DNA from 3 places in the Paenibacillus sp. W4I10 genome. Region 3 is predicted to be linked to each of the others. Evidence: predicted binding sites of a transcription regulator. Region 3 holds the regulator's gene; each other region holds the start of a gene.
The links. Region 3 encodes Rex, which represses fermentation and respiration genes when NADH is low (regulators of the CRP and FNR family bind a similar motif). Its sites were predicted from a motif close to TTGTGAAATATTTCACAA; they were not measured.
Positions count from the first base shown of each region.

Region 1: a site for Rex is predicted at 4,410-4,427, ahead of QF049_RS25700 (formate/nitrite transporter family protein). Genes of this name have one in related genera too.
Region 2: a site for Rex is predicted at 2,622-2,639, ahead of adhE (bifunctional acetaldehyde-CoA/alcohol dehydrogenase). Genes of this name have one in related genera too.

Region 1 covers NZ_JAUSXX010000001.1:5,710,259-5,717,405, reverse strand. The annotation lists gene QF049_RS25710 (MFS transporter) at 1-765, opposite strand, end outside; gene QF049_RS25705 (molybdopterin-containing oxidoreductase family protein) at 958-3,021, opposite strand; gene QF049_RS25700 (formate/nitrite transporter family protein) at 3,450-4,301, opposite strand; gene QF049_RS25695 (FAD-dependent oxidoreductase) at 4,677-6,038, opposite strand; gene QF049_RS25690 (glutathione peroxidase) at 6,447-6,926, opposite strand.
Region 2 covers NZ_JAUSXX010000001.1:567,877-575,023, reverse strand. The annotation lists gene adhE (bifunctional acetaldehyde-CoA/alcohol dehydrogenase) at 1-2,541, opposite strand, end outside; gene QF049_RS02530 (Crp/Fnr family transcriptional regulator) at 2,972-3,688, shown strand; gene QF049_RS02525 (hypothetical protein) at 3,776-4,489, opposite strand; gene QF049_RS02520 (hypothetical protein) at 4,687-5,418, opposite strand; gene QF049_RS02515 (winged helix-turn-helix transcriptional regulator) at 5,610-5,906, opposite strand; gene QF049_RS02510 (ThuA domain-containing protein) at 6,240-6,968, opposite strand; gene QF049_RS02505 (sugar phosphate isomerase/epimerase family protein) at 6,993-7,147, opposite strand, start outside.
Region 3 covers NZ_JAUSXX010000001.1:798,103-805,249, forward strand. The annotation lists gene dinG (ATP-dependent DNA helicase DinG) at 83-2,944, shown strand; gene QF049_RS03680 (redox-sensing transcriptional repressor Rex) at 3,163-3,816, shown strand; gene QF049_RS03685 (amidohydrolase) at 3,803-5,110, shown strand; gene QF049_RS03690 (cell wall elongation regulator TseB-like domain-containing protein) at 5,150-5,680, shown strand; gene QF049_RS03695 (hypothetical protein) at 5,981-6,508, shown strand; gene QF049_RS03700 (AAA family ATPase) at 6,501-7,147, shown strand, end outside.

The DNA of each region.
Region 1 (7,147 bases), 4.9 Mb from region 3:
CAGACCGTACATTCTTTTTTCCATACCCTCAGAAATGATATACGGGGACACGCCTGTGTTCCAGATGGAATTGCCGAATAACAGGAACAGCACGCCCAAGCTCATAAACAGATATAATCGGGTATTGCCCAGCAGTGCCCAGACGCCCGGACCATCGGGAACGGTTTTGCGTTTCGTCAGATGTACCTCCCCCTGATCCGGTTCAACGCGGGACAGATAATACCAGAAGAACATCGCAAATCCGGCTGAGGTTACCCCGTTCAACACAAAGCTGAGGTGATAGGAAAAGTCAGCCAGAAAACCACTCAGCGCCGTTCCAATCGCCACCCCGATATTGTTCGCTACATAGATGATATTGAATAATTCACCGCGTCGCTCCGCAAACCGGAAGCCAATAAAGGCTTGAATCGCTGGCAGCGACAATGAACTGAACAAGCCAATCCAGCCCATGGCACATATAAATACGACCCAGTACGCGCTAATCCAGGGCAGCGCAAACAAACCTAACGCATTCAGCGCCAGTGAGCCAATAATCAGCTTCTTCACACCCACCCGATGGTACAACGAACCTCCAAGCAATTGTCCAAAGATGCCACCCAAGGATTGAATCAGGATTACAAAACCCGCGTTAGCCATCGTCCGTCCTAGCTCATCAAACACATACATGGTGGTCAGCGGCCACATCAGTGCACTGCCTGTTGCGTTAACCAGACTTGCCAGCAAAAATATTCTCACTTCTTTTGGATAGTTATCCAGCCATCTCATCATCGTTAATTCATTCTCCTTAGTACCTCTGCACAAACAAATAGCCATAAAAAATAAACCTTTGCCCTGACGGCATAACCATAACCAGCCAGAGCGAAGGCCTTTGGAAGTGTTACATCTATTGCACTTTAATCCTGCTCAAATTCTAGCCTTTGTTCATCTTACCTCAAAAAAATCATGCTGCAAGCACACTCATTGACGCTTCACTTCAACAGTGGCCGAGAAGAAGGTGGCCCCGTTCCCCATGTCCGACAAGCGATTGGAAGTGAGTGAATTCGCTCGCTGCTTCTTGCCTTCACCATCCCACCATAAGCCTTGACTGATGACGGTTCCTGGCAACATGGCCTCACTCACCTTGGCGGTAAGTTCGATGCGCCCACGATCATTCCATACGACCAGCGCATCTCCATCCTCAACGTTTCTGCGGGTAGCGTCCTCAGGGTGTATCTGCAATAGAGGCATCTTTTCCAAACGCTGATGTTTGGCTGAATTGCCAAAGGTGGAGTTCAGAAAATTATGGTTTGGCGGCGACAGGAACATCAATGGATACGTATCGGCAGGTCCAGCCGGATTCTCCCCATCATATCCTTCAACCAGAGCACTATAGGTAGGGAGCGGCGGAAGCCCTCTCTGTTCCATTGTCTCCGAATACAATTCGATTTTGCCTGAAGGCGTGGGCAACTGATCCAGAAATACAGCATGTGTCGTCATATCCAGCTTCACGAATCGGTGTTCCTTCAGTCCCTCCAACGTGACTCCATTCATGTAGGGGTTGCCTGTGCCCTGAAGTGCGTCCTCAATCATCTGTTCTGGCGTTTCTCCGAAGATTGCAGGATCGTACCCCATAGCCTGCCCAAGCAGTGAGAACAGTTCCACATTGCTCTTGCTCTCCCCAATCGGTGCAATTACCGGCTCTTGCAGATGAACGTACTGATGCCAATAAGAGGTGTACAGGTCCGTCGCTTCAAATGAAGATGTGGCTGGCAATACGATATCTGCATATTTTGCCGTATCCGTTATGAACAGATCATGCACAACCGTAAATAAATCTTCCCGTGCAAAACCTCGCTCCACCCGCTCGGTATCCGGTGCCACCACCAGTGGATTGCTGCAGTAAACCATCATTGCCCGGATTGGCTGCTCTGCTTCCAGCAACGCTTCACCAATCCGGTTCATGTTCACCACTCGCGGCTCCGGATTCTGCCGCAGCTCCGGACGTTCGAGCGCGTCGCTATTCGTGCTCGCGTAGCTGTTGGTGCGAACGGCACCGCCGCCTTGCTTCAGCCATTGCCCTGTAATGGCAGGCAGACATGCAACGCTACGCACGTTCATGCCCCCATTATCATGGTGCTGGAGGCCATTGCCGATGTGAATATGGGCTGCCTGTGCGTTGCCGTATAGTTCGGCCAGCTGCACAATCGTCTCCTCCGGCACGCCCGTAATACGTGCAACGCGGTCAGGGGTGTAACTGCGGACATGATCACGCAGTGCCTCATGACCCACCGTATACTTTTGCATAAACGCTTCATCCGTTAGTCCCCGTTCGAACAACACATGCATCAAGCCCAACGCCAGTGCGCTATCCGTGCCCGGGTACAGCGGAATAAACCAGTCACCCCACTGTGCGGTACGATTGCGATGAACGTCGATTACGACGATCTTGGCGCCTTTCTTGCGGGCTTTCTCCGCCAGAACGACTTGGTGCATATTTGTACTGACGATATTGCCGCCCCACACCAGGATGAGATCCGCATGCTCCGTATCTTCCGGCACAGTTCCCCGGTTGGCGCCCATCGTATATTTCCAGCCGGTATTTCCAGCGGAGTTACAGATCGTCTGCTCCAGTACACTCGCACCAAGCGCATTGAAGAAACGCCGATCCATACCGTCTACGCCGAGAATGCCCATGTTACCGTAAAAGCTGTAGGGCAGGATGCTCTCCGGGCCGTAGGTTTCGGACAATGCAGTGAATTTGGTCGTAATCTCCCTAATTGCTTCATCCCAACTGATTCGTTCGAACTTGCCTTCACCTTTGGCTCCTACACGTTTCATCGGATATTGTAGACGCTCGGGGTGATACACCCGCTCAGTCATATTTCTAACTTTATTACAGATGGCACCCTTGGTTATGGGATGATCCGGATTGCCTGCCACCTTCACAATTTTGCCGTTCTCTTTATGTAATAACAGACCACAAGTATCCGGACAGTCGAGCGGGCACACCGCCGCAAATATACCATTCTCCTGATCGATCATCGTAAGGCTCCCCTCTTTAAAAGCTATCCCTATATCATATCTTCTTCGAGGTTATCGCGTAAAGAGAACAGTATGTTTTTGCTTCATTACCGCCGCTATAGCGACTTCAAAATATTTTCAAAAAAATGTTTTGCCAATTGATTCAACTTCAGAATACAGGGGTAAATTAAAAATAAGGCATTAGGCTAGTGTTTCCCCACTTCCTCCTCATGCCATATCATGGACCACTCCCGAAATTCGCCATGAACAGGTTTCGTTCCCCCGAACCTTGTCATGGCGAATTTATTTTGCGTTGAATTCCAACAAGGTCCCCATACATAAAAACGATCCCGCCCTGCTCTATCACAGCATATTCGCCATGAACCGAGCAAGACAGAATCGTATTTACTTCTACATGAATATTTCATTACACGTGTATGCATGCCTCGCTATGCCTGCTTGCTCCACATCGCTCTGGCCTCCGTCTCCACAGCTTCGATCAACGTTGCTGCCTCCGGTTTCACTTTCGGCTCAGCTTGGCGCAGGTACACCACCCAGTAGGCTGCAGCTACAAACAGAGCACCTCCAGTCAGATTGCCGAGCCACACTGGAATGAAATTTATCACATATTGGCCCCACGAATAATGCCCTTCGAAGATTGCCGCCGGGATGAGGAACATATTGGCCACAACGTGCTGGAATCCAATAGCTACAAATGCCATCGTTGGAAACCAAATGCCCAGTACCTTGCCACTCATCGTATCGGATGCATAAGATAACCACACGGCCAGTGCCACCAGCCAGTTACAGCCGATGCCAGAGATGAAAGCTTGCAGGAAGCCGTCATGCAGCTTATGCCCAGCCATATCCACCACTTTCGCCAGATATACACCCTCTCCGGTCAGACCCAGCACATGTCCAAACGCGTACGCGACAAACAAAGCTCCAACAAAATTACCAATCGTCACTAAGGATAGATTTTTCAACATGCTACCCACGGATAATTTTCGTGCAATCGTAGCAAGCGGAACTGCCATCATGTTACCTGTCAGCAGCTCTCCACCACCGATGAGTACCAAGATTAATCCAACCGGGAACACTGCTGCACCAATCAGATTAACCAGACTTCCCCACTCTGCCGGCGCGGATGCAATCACCCGGATATCCAGTAGAAAACCCAGCGCAATAAAAGCCCCTGCCAGAAAACTAAGCACCAATACAGAAGACACCGGATATTGAGCCTTCTTCATGCCTGTTTGCGCCGTATATTGTGCAACCTCAAGAGGTGTTTTTGCTGCCATATCATTCATCCTCTCCTTCATTGTTCATCGTTTGGAAAAACGACCTGAATTTCATTGTTTATGCGTTGAATACCATATCTCAATTGTATCTTGGTACTGCGTGAAACTTTGTGTAAATTATCACAATGTTGTTTAAAAAGATACTTTAAGACCGTCTTGGAATAGTTAAGTCAGCAAGCGTATAGTAAGGCCTTTTGTAGCTAAAAAATCACAAAAAGACTGACGATATACTCGCCAGTCTTCTTTTTCCTTTATAATCGCCCGCCTTGTTTCATAATCTTGGCAGTTATTGTACACCTCATATTTACGGATAAACATGACTTATCTTCGTATGGCGTTTATCATGCTCGCTGTTCAACCATCTATTCTGCTTCCTTACACCATTGCTGGTGCTTTTACTTCTATTGGAGGCAATGCTTGCAGACCCGCCGTGTTCAGGAAGTTCCATGGTTTGTTATAATGTGGCTGGAAGAAAAAGTCGATGAAGGCCAGCTCATCTACGGTCATGTTGTTTTGGATGCAGACCGAGATCGTATTAATCGATTGGGTCAGATCAACCTGAGACATCACCTGTGCTCCGACGATCCGACGAGTAGCCTGCTCATATACTACTTTGAGCAACAGTTTCTCAGCCGTTGGCATAAACTCCGGACGGTAGCTGTCTTCCAGTACGACAGATTCAACAATCAGACCTTCATCAGCAGCAGACATTTCCGTCATCCCGGTACCCGCGATATTTTGCTCATATATTTTGATACCCGATGTTCCTTGCGTACCCATATACGGTGTAGTAGGACGAACCAGGTTACGGGCTACGAGTGTACCCATCCGCACCGCGTTGGTTGCCAGTGGAATGTAAGATGCTTTGCCTGTTGGGTTGTAATGAATAGCACAGCTGTCACCCGCAGCAAAGACGTCTTTTTGACTCGTTTGCATGTATTTATCCACGATGATTGCGCCGTTTGGCAGCATATCCACTTGGCCTTTGAGCAGTTCGGTATTTGGACGGAAACCAATGCACAGAATAACCAGATCGGTTTCAAACTCTCCTTTGGACGTAATCACCTTAGTCACTTTGCCATTTTCACCAGTAAACTTCTGTACCGTTTGACCAAGAGCCAGCTTGATGCCGCGTCCAGTCAACGTATCTTCGATCGCATCCGTGAATTCAGGGTCCAAATATTTGTTCAAAATCCGGTCCACACTGTCGATTAGAGTAACTTCCTTGCCATTCATTTGGAAAGCTTCCACCAGCTCTACGCCGATATATCCTGCACCTACAACAGTAACACGTTTGGCATCTTTGGCTTTTTCAATAATTGTGTTGGAATGATTGTAGTTTTTACAAAGTAAGATGTTATCCATCTCGATGCCTTCAAGCTTTGGAACGACAGGCCATGACCCGGTTGTCACGATCAGTTTGTCAAACGTATCTTCAAATTCTTCCCCGGTTTGCAGGTTTTTAGCCTGAAGGGTATGACCCTTGGCATCGACTGCTGTAACTTCATGAAGCATCTTGGTCTCAACACCAAGCTCTGCCAGTTGATTAGGCGAAGAATAGAACAAACCGTCAGGGTCTTTCACAACCCCACCTACGTAGAGCGCAATGCCACAAGATAGGAAGGAGATATTGTCATTGCGCTCATACACGGTGATGGTAGCATCCGGGTACAATTTGGCGGTATTTACGATGGCTGCGGTCCCTGCGTGTGTACATCCGATAACTGCGATTTTCATTAAAAGTTCCTCCTCGAAATATATAGATGAGTTTGAATATAATGTTATTGTGGTTGTGAAATATTTCACTTCTTATTCGAAACTGTTTATGTGATTTATTTCACTTTATACACTCATTATAATGTGATCTTTTTCACATTTCAATAGGTTGTGCAAAAAAAGTTTGTCGAAGAGGTCATTTCCCAGTATTTAAGCCTTTCTTCCCTTCATTGTATTGATTTCATTGTCCCCGGATTTGGGTGGGTTTATGCTATGTAATGGCTTCCGTAATCCCTGTATCGACGCATAAAGTTAGAGGTGTCTATGGAGCCAACTCCTACCTGTGAAGAGAATATAGCCACGTATTTAAAATAATCAAAGAAGCCTATCCTTGCAGATACAAGGACAGGCTTCTCAAAAGTTCATGTATTAACCGAGCAATTTCTCGATATCTGCAATCATTGTCTCCGGAGATTCTTTCGGTTCAACACGACCTACCACTTCACCTTCACGGTTAACAAGGAACTTGGTGAAGTTCCATTGGATGTCGCTTGTTTCGCCTACGCCAGGTTGTTGCTCCTTCAGGTATTGGAACAGGGGATGAGTGTCCTCACCATTCACATCTACCTTGGCAAACACCGGGAAATTCACACCATAGTTAATCTGGCAAAATGATTCCGCTTCCTCACTTGTACCTGGCTCCTGCCCTCCAAACTGGTTACAAGGGAAACCCAGTACAACCAAGCCTTGATCGCGATAACGATCATAAAGCTTTTGCAATTCACCGTATTGCGGGGTCAGCCCACACTTGCTGGCTGTATTGGCAATGACCAATACCTTACCTTGATACAGATCCAGTGAGACTTCCTGGTTCGCGGTGGTTACCGCCTGATATGAATATACGGACATGACTGATTCCTCCCATGACATATGTTGGTTTGGGCTGTTGCGAGCACGTTGGCATAACCAATGAACTCACAGCCTGTCCTATTATTATAGACCTGATCCAATGCGATTACCAAATCCCGGGTCTATACGTTCCCTTTGCTCCCATGCGTTGCAAATTCCCCATGAATGCAAAAGAGCCGCCTGCGATAGCGCACAGCGGCTTCATTCTATAATGTAAGGAC
Region 2 (7,147 bases), 230 kb from region 3:
GGCAGTTGTACATTGGTCTTCGAAGGCACGGTCAGCCAGATAATCTACATGTGCTTCAAAGTCTTTGGCATCAAATCCGATTTCCTGGAACGATTCTTCAATGCCCAATGTTTTGTTCAGTTTGCGAATGGCATTGATAAGACTGGTTACGCCTTCTTCTGTTGTACGTGCAGGCAATCCCAGAATCCGGGCAATTTCGGCATACCGCTCATCCGCTACAAAGTGTGAATATTTCGGGAACGATGCAAATTTGGTCGGTTTTTTCGCGTTGTAACGAATGACGTGTGGCATCAGGATCGCATTGGTGCGTCCGTGTGCGGTGTGGTACTGACCGCCCCATTTATGCGCCAAGCTGTGGTTAATGCCCAGGAATGCGTTGGCAAACGCCATACCGGCAATGGTGGAAGCATTATGCATTTTCTCACGTGCCAGTTTATCTCCTTGCAGCGCAGATTGCTCCAGGTATTGGAATACCAGCTGGATTGCTTTGATCGCAAGTCCATCCGTGTAATCATTGGCCATAACAGATACATAAGCTTCAATCGCATGCGTCAGTACGTCCATACCTGTATCGGCAACGGCTGTTCTAGGCAGGGAGTATACGAACTCCGGATCAACAATCGCTACGTCTGGTGTCAGCTCATAGTCGGCCAATGGATATTTGGTGTTACCTTGATTTTTATCTGTGATAACCGCGAACGATGTCACTTCAGAACCTGTACCGGATGTGGTTGGAATCGCTACAAATTTCGCTTTTACGCCGAGACGTGGATATTTGTAGATCCGTTTGCGGATATCCATGAATTTTTGTTTCAGATCGTTGAAGTCCGTGTCCGGATATTCATAGAACAACCACATAGCTTTCGCAGCATCCATCGGTGATCCACCGCCGAGTGCGATAATGCAGTCTGGTTGAAAGCGTCGCATCATTTCGGTTCCGCGATCTACTGTTGTTGTGGATGGATCTGGCTCAACATCGGAGAATACTTCGATTGCTACTGGCATTTGGCGTTGACGCAGATAGTGTTCTACCTTTTCAACATATCCAAGCTTAACCATCATTGCATCCGTAATAATGGCCACACGTGTGATGTCAGGCATTTTGGCAAGATACTGTGTTGCCCCTTTTTCGAAGTAGACTTTGTTCGGCACTTTGAACCATTGCATATTCACGGTACGACGAGCCACCCTTTTCACATTGATTAAGTTCACAGCGGTTACGTTGGAAGAAGTCGAGTTACGTCCGTATGATCCGCATCCCAGTGTCAATGACGGCATGTTTGTGTTGTAGATATCCCCGATGGCACCGTGTGTGGATGGTGAGTTCACAATAATCCGTCCAGTTTGCAGACGATCTGCGAATTTGCCAATCACTTCTTCATTTGTGGAGTGGATAACCGAGGAGTGACCCATGCCGCCAAAAGCAACCACTTCTGCTGCACGCTCAATGCCCTCTGCTGCCGTTTTAACTTTGTAACAAGCGAGTACCGGACTTAATTTTTCAGCCGACAATGGGAATTTCGTACCTACTCCTTCAATCTCTGCCACGAGAATTTTGGTGCCTGCTGGAACTTCAATTCCGCACAACTTCGCAATGCTCACCGCAGATTGACCAACAATCGCCGGGTTCACCGCACATTTCTCGGCATTAATTGCACCTGCGGTCAATTTTGCTGCTTCATCTTTGTTAACAAAGTAACAGCCATTTGCAATCATTTTTTTCTTCACTTGATCAAAGATCGGTTCTTCAATGATTACCGCTTGTTCAGAAGCACAGATCATGCCGTTATCGAAAGACTTGGATAGGATCAAATCCGTCACTGCCTGATTGATATCTGCGCTTTTCTCGATAAAGCAAGGTACGTTACCCGGTCCTACGCCCAGTGCAGGTTTACCACAGCTGTACGCTGCACGTACCATGCCTGATCCGCCTGTTGCCAGAATGAGAGCCACATCATTGTGATTCATCAGTTCGTTTGTACGATCCATGGAAGGATCATCAATCCATTGAATACAATCTGCTGGTGCACCATGTTTCACAGCCGCTTCCAGCAGGATTTTAGCAGCTTCCCGGCTACAATTCTGTGCAGATGGGTGGAAACCAAAGATGATCGGGTTACGCGTCTTGATGGAAATCAATGCTTTAAACATCGTCGTTGATGTTGGGTTCGTGACCGGTGTAATCCCCATAATAATGCCGACCGGCTCCGCAATTTTCTGGAAGCTCTCATACTCGTTATCTTCAATCACACCTACGGTTTTGTCATACTTGATGCTGTGGTACACATATTCTGTTGCAAATATATTTTTGGTGATTTTATCCTCATACACTCCGCGGCCCGTTTCTTCTACGGCCATCTTGGCGAGCATCATGTGTTTATCCAGACCCGCAAGCGCCATCGCTTGCACAATCCGGTCAATCTGCTTCTGGTCCATCTTCATGAATGCGGCGTGTGCTTTATTCGCTTTGTCGATTAACGTTTGAATATACTGACCTGCTGTCGGTTCTTTTGCTGGGGCGACTTCGTTCTTTACAGCCATCTCCCTCATCCTCCTAAAGGTTCGTATTAGTTTGTCTCTCTCGTTTACATTCACATCGTAACATGACAATAAACTTAATTATGTGATTTTTTTCACAAAGTATAACAAATTTAATTTAAGTTTTGTAGTGTCCTTCATACGACCATTTTCACTTCCTATTTAAAATATAGGGCTGTAGAATTCATCCTCTCCATTAAAAGTGAATTTTATCACAATGTTTGAAATTTCGTCATTTTTGCCCCCTTTCCTTCCCCCTCAAACGGTAAGATTAGGTATATACTGAACTTAAAAATTGAACCACCGCAATTTGTACCGTCCTTCCTCCCGGCCGAGATGACCCTGATCAGGACGGCAACGGTTTGCGGCGAACCTCGGAGGCTACTGCTTACTACAGAAGGTCGTCCGATGGACATAAAGGGGAGATAGACTTATGACAGAACTAACAACTGTACTGGAAAAGCGCGGTAATACTAACTGTTTCTCGGAAGCGAATTTCAACCATTTGCTGGTTACCATGAAAGATAGAACCTATCCGGAAGGTACACATCTGTACTGGGAAGGCGACATCTCTGACAAACTTTATTATATGAAACGGGGTCGTGCCCAGATCACCAAATCCACGGATGAAGGCAAGGAACTGATCATGTACATGTATCAATCCGGTGATATGATTGGGCAGGCTGATCCCTTTTTCGGCTCTAAACACAGCTTCTCAGCGGAAGTGCTGGAGGATAGTGAGATCGGTGTACTGGAGCATAAAGACCTGGAGATGTTAATCTGCCAGCATTGTGACTTTGCGATCGACTTTATGAAATGGATGGGCATCCACCACCGTTTGACACAGACCAAGTTCCGGGATCTCATGTTATATGGCAAACCAGGTGCACTCTGCTCCACCCTTATTCGGTTGTCGAATTCGTATGGTGAGCCTCATGGAGAGCATGTCATTATACACAAAAAAATTACCCACACGGACCTATCCAATATGATTGGAGCCACTCGTGAAAGTGTAAACCGCATGTTAAGCGACCTGCGTAAGAAAGATGGGATTGAATATGACAATGGCATGATTGTTATCAAAGATCTGAAGATGCTGCAAGGGATCTGTCACTGTGAGCTTTGCCCGAACGAGATCTGTCGTATTTAACATTTGGCTATGCTAATCGGATATTACTTATATATTTAATGAAAAAAAGCCCAGTTCTCTAAAAAGAGATTGGGCTTCTTGGTATACTTAGGATGCATTGGTCAATTCAAGCTTTACCGCATCACGTGGATTCAATTTCATGTCCAGACCATTTTCCATTAATTCTTTGTCATTTACCATAATGACCCATCGCTCATTCATACGAGGCGTAACATTCTCGACCGAAACGACAAATTTGTTATTCTCCGACATTCTTACAATGCCGCTGGACTTCAACACATCGCGAACTGTGCACTCTTGAACGTAGACGCCGGCATATTGACGATTAAGGGTTGGCATAATGTTTCCACCGCTAACCTTGAGTAACGTTGTCTGATATGCAACGCCATCCCCCCCACTGTCAGCGGCTTTCACGTAAATGATCACTTCATCTTTGGCATGAAGTTCCATGTCCCAATCTTCCTGCTCAATATCCTTGCCATTCAATTTGACAGCCCAGCTAAGCGAAGAATCCAGAGAAACTTCACCGACGGATTGAATCCGTTTGCCATCTGCCGTAAAATCGACCAGTCCGCTATTGAGTAATGCTTTTTTGAGTGTCAAACCCTCACTAAAATCTCGCTTAATGGACTTTGTTGCATCAGGCAAAAACGTACTGCCATCTACAGCCACTGTGATTGTATTCGCTGTTTCTGTCTCTTTGACAATTGGCTGCTCAGAAGGCTGTGTCTCACTACAACCAGCCAAGATCGCCAGTAGGAGCAAACATACACCTATGTAACCGGGGATTTTCTTCATCATGTAGGTAACACCACCCTGCGTAAAATCATTCACCCTGTTGTCCATAACCTCTATTATGGCACAACCCTCGGCAAAAAAAAGTGTCAAAGCCGTTACTTTTATAGGGTACCGCCTCCAAATAAGGCTTGTACAAGAAAGAGAGCCTGCACACAGGCTCTCCAATCTAAAGCATTTTTATGTTCTCATTGGTTACGTTATCACTGGACACTAGCCTGCATATATGTCCGTCCTCCATCGCCATCTTTCAGATATGGATTAAGCCCGAAAAACTGCTCCTCAGATACGTATACACCTGTCAGCAATCGCCCTTCAAGCAATCCACCGTCCACCTGCACGCAGCATGAAGGTGCGTCTACATACTCCTGATACAACGGAATCTGCCCATATTGTTGATGTACCTTGAACACCTTCCCTTGCTCATGCAAAGGTCGTTCCGAAAAATAGGTAGGCACAATATAACGGGCAATGACATCCAGTTCCTGCACGCTGTAAAAGGGTTCATCACCAAGCCATGGTGCAAACATTCGAATCTTCTCATATTGTGACCAAACAACCGCCTGAATCAGCATTTCTGCCTGAACCAGCCGACCTTCTCCCACATCCAGAACCAACCGCTTACCATGGATGGTTTCTTCCATCTGAGAAGTCGTTGAATCAGGTTGTCCCAGCTCACATCCGATACACTTCCAGCCCCTGGACGTTTGAATCCATTTTTGCAGCACCGCCGGAGCTAATCTCGGACCATCGCTGTTCACAGAATGCGTATTCACTTCGGCAAGATCATCCTTAATTGAACGGGAATATGCTGTGCGCTTGAACAACTCCGCAGCTTTTTTATAAATTAGATGGACCTGAATGGATGCGCTCTCAAGTTCTGCAATATCTTCTTTGCCGTAGCGTACTTCACGGGATAAGCTTTCTTCTCTCATGACAAGTGGGCCTCCTTCGCTCCGGCCGTCTGTGGCCATTTTCTATAGATTATACTACAACTCATGACAACATGTGCATAGCCCAGGAGAAAAACGCCGATCCACCTAATACTTAAGACAAAAACCCCTGATTTCCACGGAAATCAGGAGTCTATGTCATTCATGTAACAAAAGTGGGTGATGCTTATACGTTAGTCAACCCACTGCTCAGCCCAGTCTTGAATTTGATTCATGACGGGCTGGAGCGCTCTACCTTTCTCCGTCAGTTCATATTCAATACGAACTGGCGTCTCGGGATAGACGTGACGAACCAGAATACCTTCACTCTCCAGATCTTTCATCCGTTCGGATAACATCTTATCACTCATGGATGGAATCAGATTGGAGATATCCTTGAATCGCTTCGAACCACTCATCAACGTTTGAATAATTAAACCATTCCAGCGCTTGCCCAAAAAAGAAAACGCCGTCTCAAAACGCGGACACATCCGCAAGTCTTGACCTTCCACATTAATCACCTCTTTAGAGATCACTCAAACCAACTTACATTTTGTTAGTATATTTCATAATAACATATTTAAGCTTCAAAGAAAACGCCTGCAACTAAAAAGTTTAAATTTTAGAAGCATAACATCCAAAATGGATCATACATCCCAGTATACATTACACGCTACGTCGTAACCATGGGAAATATCGTATAACTTCCCCATAGTACTATCTTACCCAAAAAGAACCCAACTGCCACAGTCATCAATGACTCGGAGAAGGGTTCTTTTTGAATAAAACTTATATAATTTCCATTTCACGATTGAGTTAGTGAATTAGACCAGCACGCCACCAAATGGTCTTACAGGTTCGCTCTTGCCAAATTCCGGCTTAAAACTGCGGGCAGGATATGCCCATTTCACTGCGTTGCTGATTACTCTTAATATTTCCGGCTTGTAATAGGTCGGATACGTCTCATGACCTGGTCGGAAATAAAAGATTTTACCTTCACCACGCCGGAACGTACATCCGCTCCGGAATACTTCCCCACCTTGGAAGTTGCTTACAAACACCAGTTCATCCGGTACTGGAATATCGAAGAATTCACCGTACATCTCTTCTTTTTCCAATACAATCTTGCCTTCGATGCCATCCGCAATCGGATGAGATGGGTTAACACACCATACAATTTCCTGCTCGTCAGCTACACGCCACTTCAGATCGCAGCTGGTTCCCATCAGTGCTTTGAATGGTTTGGAGAAATGACCTGAATGGAGCACAATCATCCCCATCCCGTTCAGCACTCGCTGCGCGACCTTCTGTGAGATCTCATCGCTTACGCGATCATGTGCCATATGTCCCCACCATATGAGCACATCTGTGGAATTCAGCACTTCATCACTTAATCCGTGTTCAGGCTGATCCAGTGTAGCTGTACGAATAGCAAAGCCTTCGCCGCCAAGTCCGTCAGCCAGTGCTCGATGCAGACCATCCGGGTAGACTTCCCTTACTTCATCGTGAATTTTCTCATGGACAAATTCATTCCAAATGGTGACGTTGATCATATTCAATTTCCCCCTAGTGTAGCTCTAAACCCACCACATATCGCCCAGCGGTTCTTCGATTAATACTTGCTGGAGATTTTGCACAGCTTTAGAGAATCCTTCTTCAACCGACATGAGACCGTCTTCGTGCTCAATACTTACTACATAATCATATCCGACCAGACGCAAGGCACTCATAA
Region 3 (7,147 bases):
CTTTTTTGTCAGTTAATTTTCAAATCCCCTTTTTTTTGCTATGCTGTAACATAGACTGGAATGGAAGGGACCGTACATTGCAATGAAATTTGCCGTATTGGATTTCGAAACAACCGGCACGCAGTCCGACGGTGAGATTATACAGGCCGGACTTGCCATCATAGATCATGACTACAGCATAACTCAAATATATAGTTCTTATGTGAACCCTGGTGTACCGATTCCCCCGTTTATTTCGGGGTTGACGGGTATTACCGATGAAGATGTGGCGGACGCTCCTTCACTCGAAGAGATGATGATGGAGATGGTTCCGCTGCTTAATGATGTGGTGCTTGTTGGACACAACGTCGCTTTTGATTTTCACTTTTTGCAGAATGCTCTTGACCGTTGCGGTTATTTGCCGTTCACTGGCCGCATTCTGGACACGATTGATTTTCTGAAGATTACATTCCCATCACTGGGTTCTTATCAACTTGGTTATGTGTCTTCCGAATTTGGATTTCAACATGATCGCCCTCACCAGGCAGACAGTGATGCACTGGCGACAGCCTATGTGCTGCTCAAGTGTCTGGATGAGTTAAAGGAATTACCGCTCATAACGATTCAGCGCCTCAGTGACCTGTTTGCACCAGAAGACAGTGACTTGGGCTGGTTCTTGGATGGAATGCGCAGTGAGAAGGAAGCAGAGCCGATTCAGGATCTGGACGGACATACCTATTATCGTCAGCTTGCTCTTAATGTAAGTGATTGGACTGATATAGGTGCACCACGCGATGAGCGGGAGGCTAACCCCCTCGATGGTGTAAGCTTCGAACAGTTTATGGACCAGGTTCGGGAGAACCTGAAGGATACGCTTGATCATTACGAAGAGCGTGAAGCGCAGACTCAGATGTTCAGCAGTGTAAGGCAAGCCCTTGATGAAGAGAAACATCTCTTGATCGAAGCAGGAACAGGCACTGGTAAATCTCTGGGTTATCTCTTGCCTGCTATTTACGAAAGTGTGAAGCAAGAACAGAAAGTTATGGTCAGCACGCATACAATCAACCTGCAGGAGCAATTGAGAGAGCGGGACATTCCGATGCTGACTCAAGTGGTTCCGTTCCCGTTTAAGGCTGCTGTATTCAAAGGACGTGGACATTACCTGTGCCTGCGCAAATTTGAACACAAAATCAATAAACGTGAATTCGCTACACCCAAAGAGGATTATTTCACAGCTGCTCAGATGATTGTCTGGCTTACGCAGACCGAAACCGGAGATGATGAGGAACTTAACCTTAGCGGACGCGGAGGGGACTTCTGGGAGACGGTACAGAGCGAATCTGAGTCTTGTCTGGGAAGATCATGTCCATGGTTCCGCAAATGTTTCTACCATCGTGCCAAACATGAGGCCGGGTTGTCAGATATCGTAATCACCAATCACTCCAAATTATTTACGGATGTGAAAGCCGCGCATCAGCTGCTGCCAGCCTATGAGAGTCTTGTGATCGATGAGGCACATCATCTGGAGGATGTCGCTGGAAAACATCTTGGAATGCATATGAAATATTTCACCTTGGTTCATACACTGACCCGCCTGTTTAAAGACAGTCGTAATGGTCAGCTGCCTATGCTTCGTTCGCAGTTATCCGGGCATGAAAATTCGGTGCAATGGGGCTCCATGGTGGATCAGATGTTCCCGCTCGCTCTTGAAGTTAAGGAGCTGTGGGATCGTATGAGCGATGCCTTGTTCGGTCTGTTGCCTGAACGAAGTGATGCTTCACCGGGAGAGACGGGGCAATTTTCCCTGCGTCTGAAAGCATCTCAGAAACCTGCGAAATGGCAGGAGTTGCAGGATCTGGAGAACCAGATCTATGTGACTCTGGGGGATTTGGTTCGCAAAGGGGACAAATTGCTGCTTGAGGTGAAAGAGGATCAGGACGATTATCAATCGGATAGTCTGATTACGGACATTACAGGACTGCTGAAAGATCTGACCACATTGAAGGAGAATCTACGTTTCTTCATGCGTATGGATGATGCCAAAACGGTGTACTGGATGGAAGCCAGCGGTCAATTCCGCAGCAAATCTCTTCAGCTGTATGCTGTACCTGTAGATGTCAGTGCACAACTTAAGGATTTATTTTTTGATAAAAAGAAAAGTGTTGTGCTTACATCGGCTACGCTTTCGGTAGATAAGTCATTCCAGTTCATGATTGAACAGCTTGGCTTGCAGGAAGCTTCCGAGAATAATCGGTTGTTAACGTCGATGCTGCCATCACCTTTCAACTATCGCGATCAGGCACTTCTGGTGATTCCGCGTGATTTCCCGAGTGTGAAGGGAAGTGTGGGTGATGCGCACTTTGTCAATATGCTGGTGCAATCACTTGCAGAGACGGCAATTGCCACGCGTGGACGCATGATGGTTCTGTTTACTTCATACAAGATGTTGCGACAGGTCTATGATCCGCTGAAGGAGGCGCTATCTGGTAACGACATCTCGTTGCTTGGGCAAGGCGTTGACAGTGGAAGTCGTTCCAAATTGACTCGCAGGTTCCAAGATGCCAAAGCTACGGTACTTCTGGGTACAAGCAGCTTCTGGGAGGGTGTAGATATCCCGGGAGAGGCGCTAACCTGTCTCGCTATTGTGCGACTGCCTTTCCAGCCACCGAATCATCCGTTGGTGGAAGCCAAGAGTGAGCTGCTTCAGGAACAGAAGAAAAATCCGTTCATGAAACTGTCCGTGCCGCAAGCGGTCATTCGTTTCAAGCAGGGATTTGGCCGGTTGGTGCGTACAGCGAAGGACAGAGGAATTGTCATTGTTTATGATACACGGGTGATTGAAGCGTACTATGGTAAATTCTTTTTATATTCTTTACCTGGTCCCAAAATGGAGCACATGCTCACGGAGCAGATGGTTCCACGAATTACCGAGTGGTTGGAAAAACCTGTTAATGAACAAGAATAATGGTTGTTTTGTTCGTTATATCATTGCATGACACTATCGTTTGGCGTTAAACTTTATTAGATATTTCCGTATCCGATTAAAGCAGTTGCACGTAAGAACTTATAACCTAAATTACAAGGAGCATTCTGTATAAAATGTCATGTTTATCTTTGAGTTTATACAGAATGCTCATCTTTTCATCTATTATTTTATCGTGGCCTTGGTAAGGGGGAGCAAGAATGAAATCGGATAAAATTTCGGAAGCAGTGGTACGACGTCTGCCTGTATACTTGCGTTATTTGAACGAGTTGCATCAGCGTGAGGTGGCTACTGTTTCTTCTCAAGAGCTTGGACAGAGGCTGGATCTGAATCCGGCCCAAATTCGTAAAGACCTGGCTTACTTCGGTGATTTTGGTCGTAAAGGGATCGGGTATGATGTATCCTATTTGATCGAGAAAATTCGTCACATTCTCAAAATCGATCAGCAAATTAATGTAGCTCTGGTAGGAGCGGGTAATCTCGGTCAAGCCTTGTCCAACTACAACGCATATCTGAAAGACAACATGAAGATTGTTGCTGTATTTGATGCATATGGACCGAAGATTGGTAGTCAAATTAACAGTTTGACGGTAAAACCAATGAATGAATTGACGGAAGCGGTTAAAACGGAAAACATCCGCATCGGAATTATCACGGTTCCGGATACGGAAGCCCAAAATGTAGCCGATCAGCTTATTGAATCCGGAATCGAAGCGATTCTTAATTTTGCACCAACCATTCTAAAAACACCGCCGCATATCCGCATTCACCATGCTGACTTTACAACGGATCTGCTTAGTTTGGCCTATTACTTGGAGACTGGAAAGGACGACGAGGAAGATGACAACAAATAGATGGGTAATTCACAACGGCAAATTTGCCGTTAATGAAGGCGGCACAACATGGAACGTGGTTCAAGGATACATGGTTGTTGAGGATGACAAGATTGTGCATATTGGTGAGACATTGCCGGATGGAGACAAAAATTGTACCAAAGTGGATGGAAAAGGACTGTTCTTCCTGCCGGGTCTGATCAATACGCATGGTCATGCAGCAATGTCGTTGCTGAGAGGGCACGGAGACGATCTTGCGTTGCAAGTATGGTTGCAGGAAAAAATGTGGCCGATGGAAGCGAAAATGACTTCACAAGACGTATATTGGGGAACTTCGCTATCGGTGCTTGAAATGTTGAAAGGCGGAACTACAGCTTTCCTGGACATGTACGATCACATGGATCAAGTTGCCAAAGTTGTGGAGCAATCAGGCGTTAGAGCAGCACTGGCACGTGGTGTAATCGGGCTGTGCTCGGAAGAAGAGCAACTGCGGAAGCTGGACGAGTCGGCAGCGTTTGCACGTGAGTGGAATGGACAGGCAGATGGTCGCATTACAACCGTAATCTCGCCACACGCTCCATATACATGCCCTCCTGACTACATAGAGAAGCTTGTACAGGTCGCGAACGACCTGAACCTTCCTCTCCATACACATATGTCTGAAACGCTTCGTGAAGTGGAGCAGAACGTGGCTGATTATGGACTGCGTCCTGTGGCACATCTGGAGAAACTGGGCTTTTTCTCTCGTCCATCCCTGGTTGCACATGCGGTGCATCTGAATGACGAAGAGATTGAAATTTTGGCCCGTCATGATGTGGCTGTATCCCATAACCCGGGAAGTAACCTGAAACTCGCTTCCGGTGTTGCGCGGGTACCTGCGTTACTGAAAGCAGGAGTTACCGTGTCACTCGGAACAGACGGACCGGCAAGCAACAACAACCTGGATATGTTCGAGGAAATGAGACTGGCTGCATTGATCCACAAAGGTGTATCTGGTGACCCGACGGCTGTGCCAGCAGGCGAAGCGTTACTCCTCGGAACGTCATACGGTGCCAAATCCATTTTCTTGAACAATACCGGAGCACTTGAGGTCGGCATGAAGGCTGATTTTATCGCTCTTGACATTGAACAGGCACATTTCTATCCACATACAGACCTGATCTCACATACGATCTACTCGGCTTCTGCCAAAGATGTTGAGCACGTATGGGTGGATGGAAAACAAGTGGTGAAACACGGCGAATGTCTGACGCTGGATGAAGAACGCATTTTGCGTGAGTCTCAATTGGCATTTGATGGTCTGCTTGCTCGTTAATTGCAGGACAGAGCATCATAGGGAAAGGAAGTTCGGCTTTTGAAGAAAAAAAAGAAGTGGATATGGATTTCGCTGCTTGCACTGGTTCTGATTCTGTTTGGACTTCAGCGTTATTACGTCTATGTCACGCAGGACCAGCGCAAGGAAGAAGCTCTCGCTATACAGGCAGCACAGAAGCAACTGGGCATTACATCCTATGATGAATTGCGCAAGTACATCTGGGGAGACAAAGAAGGCTCTGACAACATCTACTGGACCCTGATCGGCAAAAATAAGGATAACCAGGATGTTATGGTCTGGGTTAAATTCGATGCAAACAATCAACCGGCTAAGGGTGGAAACGCTGTACACAGTGAGCTGCTGCAGAATGGTATGTCCGAAGCGCAGATCCGCACTCGCTTCAGTTCTGAAGTTCCTGCCGGCGAGATTAAACGAATCATGCCCGGAGTTGTGAATGGAATATATGTGTGGCAAGTGTATTATAAAGACGGTACGCATAACCACTATCGCTTTTATCGTTTTAGCAATGGAGAACAGGTGGACCTGGTCTACACACTCCCGAACAGCTAGTACAAATAGAGTGACATAACTAGAGAATTAGAGAAATGAAAGAACCGGCAGACGGATATCCGACTGAACCGGTTCTTTGTGTTGTCTGTAAACATTTTTGATTTAAATAGTTAAAATTAATAATTTATTCATATTTTCGCCTTCGAAAATGTATATACGATGTGATATACTCAGATATGTACTCAAAGTTACATTCAAAACAAATAATCCTGTCGAAATTCTCGCAGGAGTCAATGTGCACATATTCGTATATACCAATAAGCCAGTAGGTTAGGCCAAAATCTGGGAGGGGTAATTCACTTGAAGCTAAAAGTATTGCCTATTGCTTTAACTGCCGTCATTTCAGCCGTTGTGTTGTTTGGAGGTTGGTTTGTATATCGTCAGGTGGCCGTGCAGAATCCGATTGAAAAGATGGTTACCCAGTACGATGGAGTCAATGACGTTCAATTAACTATTAACCGCAATGACGTACAATTGAAACTGGATCTGCAACCGGATGTTGATTTGGGCAGACTGGTACAATATATTCACAAAGAAGGACAGACGGTGATTGGTTCACGCTCGTTAAAGCTGGATGTTGTGGATCATTCCAACGAGGCGCTTGAGAACTGGTGGGGTGATGCCATGTTTACCGTAGCCCAGGCGATGGAGAACAAGCAGTACACCGAGATTACACCAACGTTGTCGAAGATGGCGACGAACGGGATTAAAGTGAATACAGCTATGGATGACAACAATGTATATGTCAGTCTCAGTGACGGAGATGCCAGCAAGTTTATTATTCTGCCGCGTGTGCCCGGTCAGATAGGAGTGTGGCCTAATGCCTAAATGGACAAAAGAAGTTGCCATCGGATTTTTTCCTGTGTTGATTATTTTCCTTGCGTTTACTGGTGTTAATATTGTTCCGATTCTTATTGCGGCGGCGGTTGTCGGTGGTCTGCTGTTCATGATGCAAATGCGCGGCGGGATTACAGTAGGCGCTGCACAGGAACGTAAACGGAAGAAGAAAGGACCTTCGAAGCTTACTTTTGAAGAAATTGGAGGTCAGGACAGTGCCAAGCAGGAATTGCGTGAAGCACTTGACTTTCTCATCAAACATGAAGAAATTCGGAAGTTCGGAATTCGTCCGTTAAAAGGGATCTTGCTGACAGGCCCTCCAGGGACAGGGAAAACGTTGATGGCCAAGGCTGCTGCCCATTACACAGATTCTGTATTTGTAGCAGCATCGGGTAGTGAGTTCGTGGAAATGTATGTTGGTGTGGGTGCCAGCAGAATTCGGGATTTATTCAAGGATGCGAGAACCCGTGCTACCAAGGAAAATAAGGAAAATGCCATTATATTTATCGATGAGATTGATGTCATCGGGGGTAAACGTGAAGGTGGTCAACAGCGCGAGTATGATCAGACTCTGAATCAGCTCTTGACGGAGATGGATGGAATTTATTCTTCTGAGACACCTCGAATTCT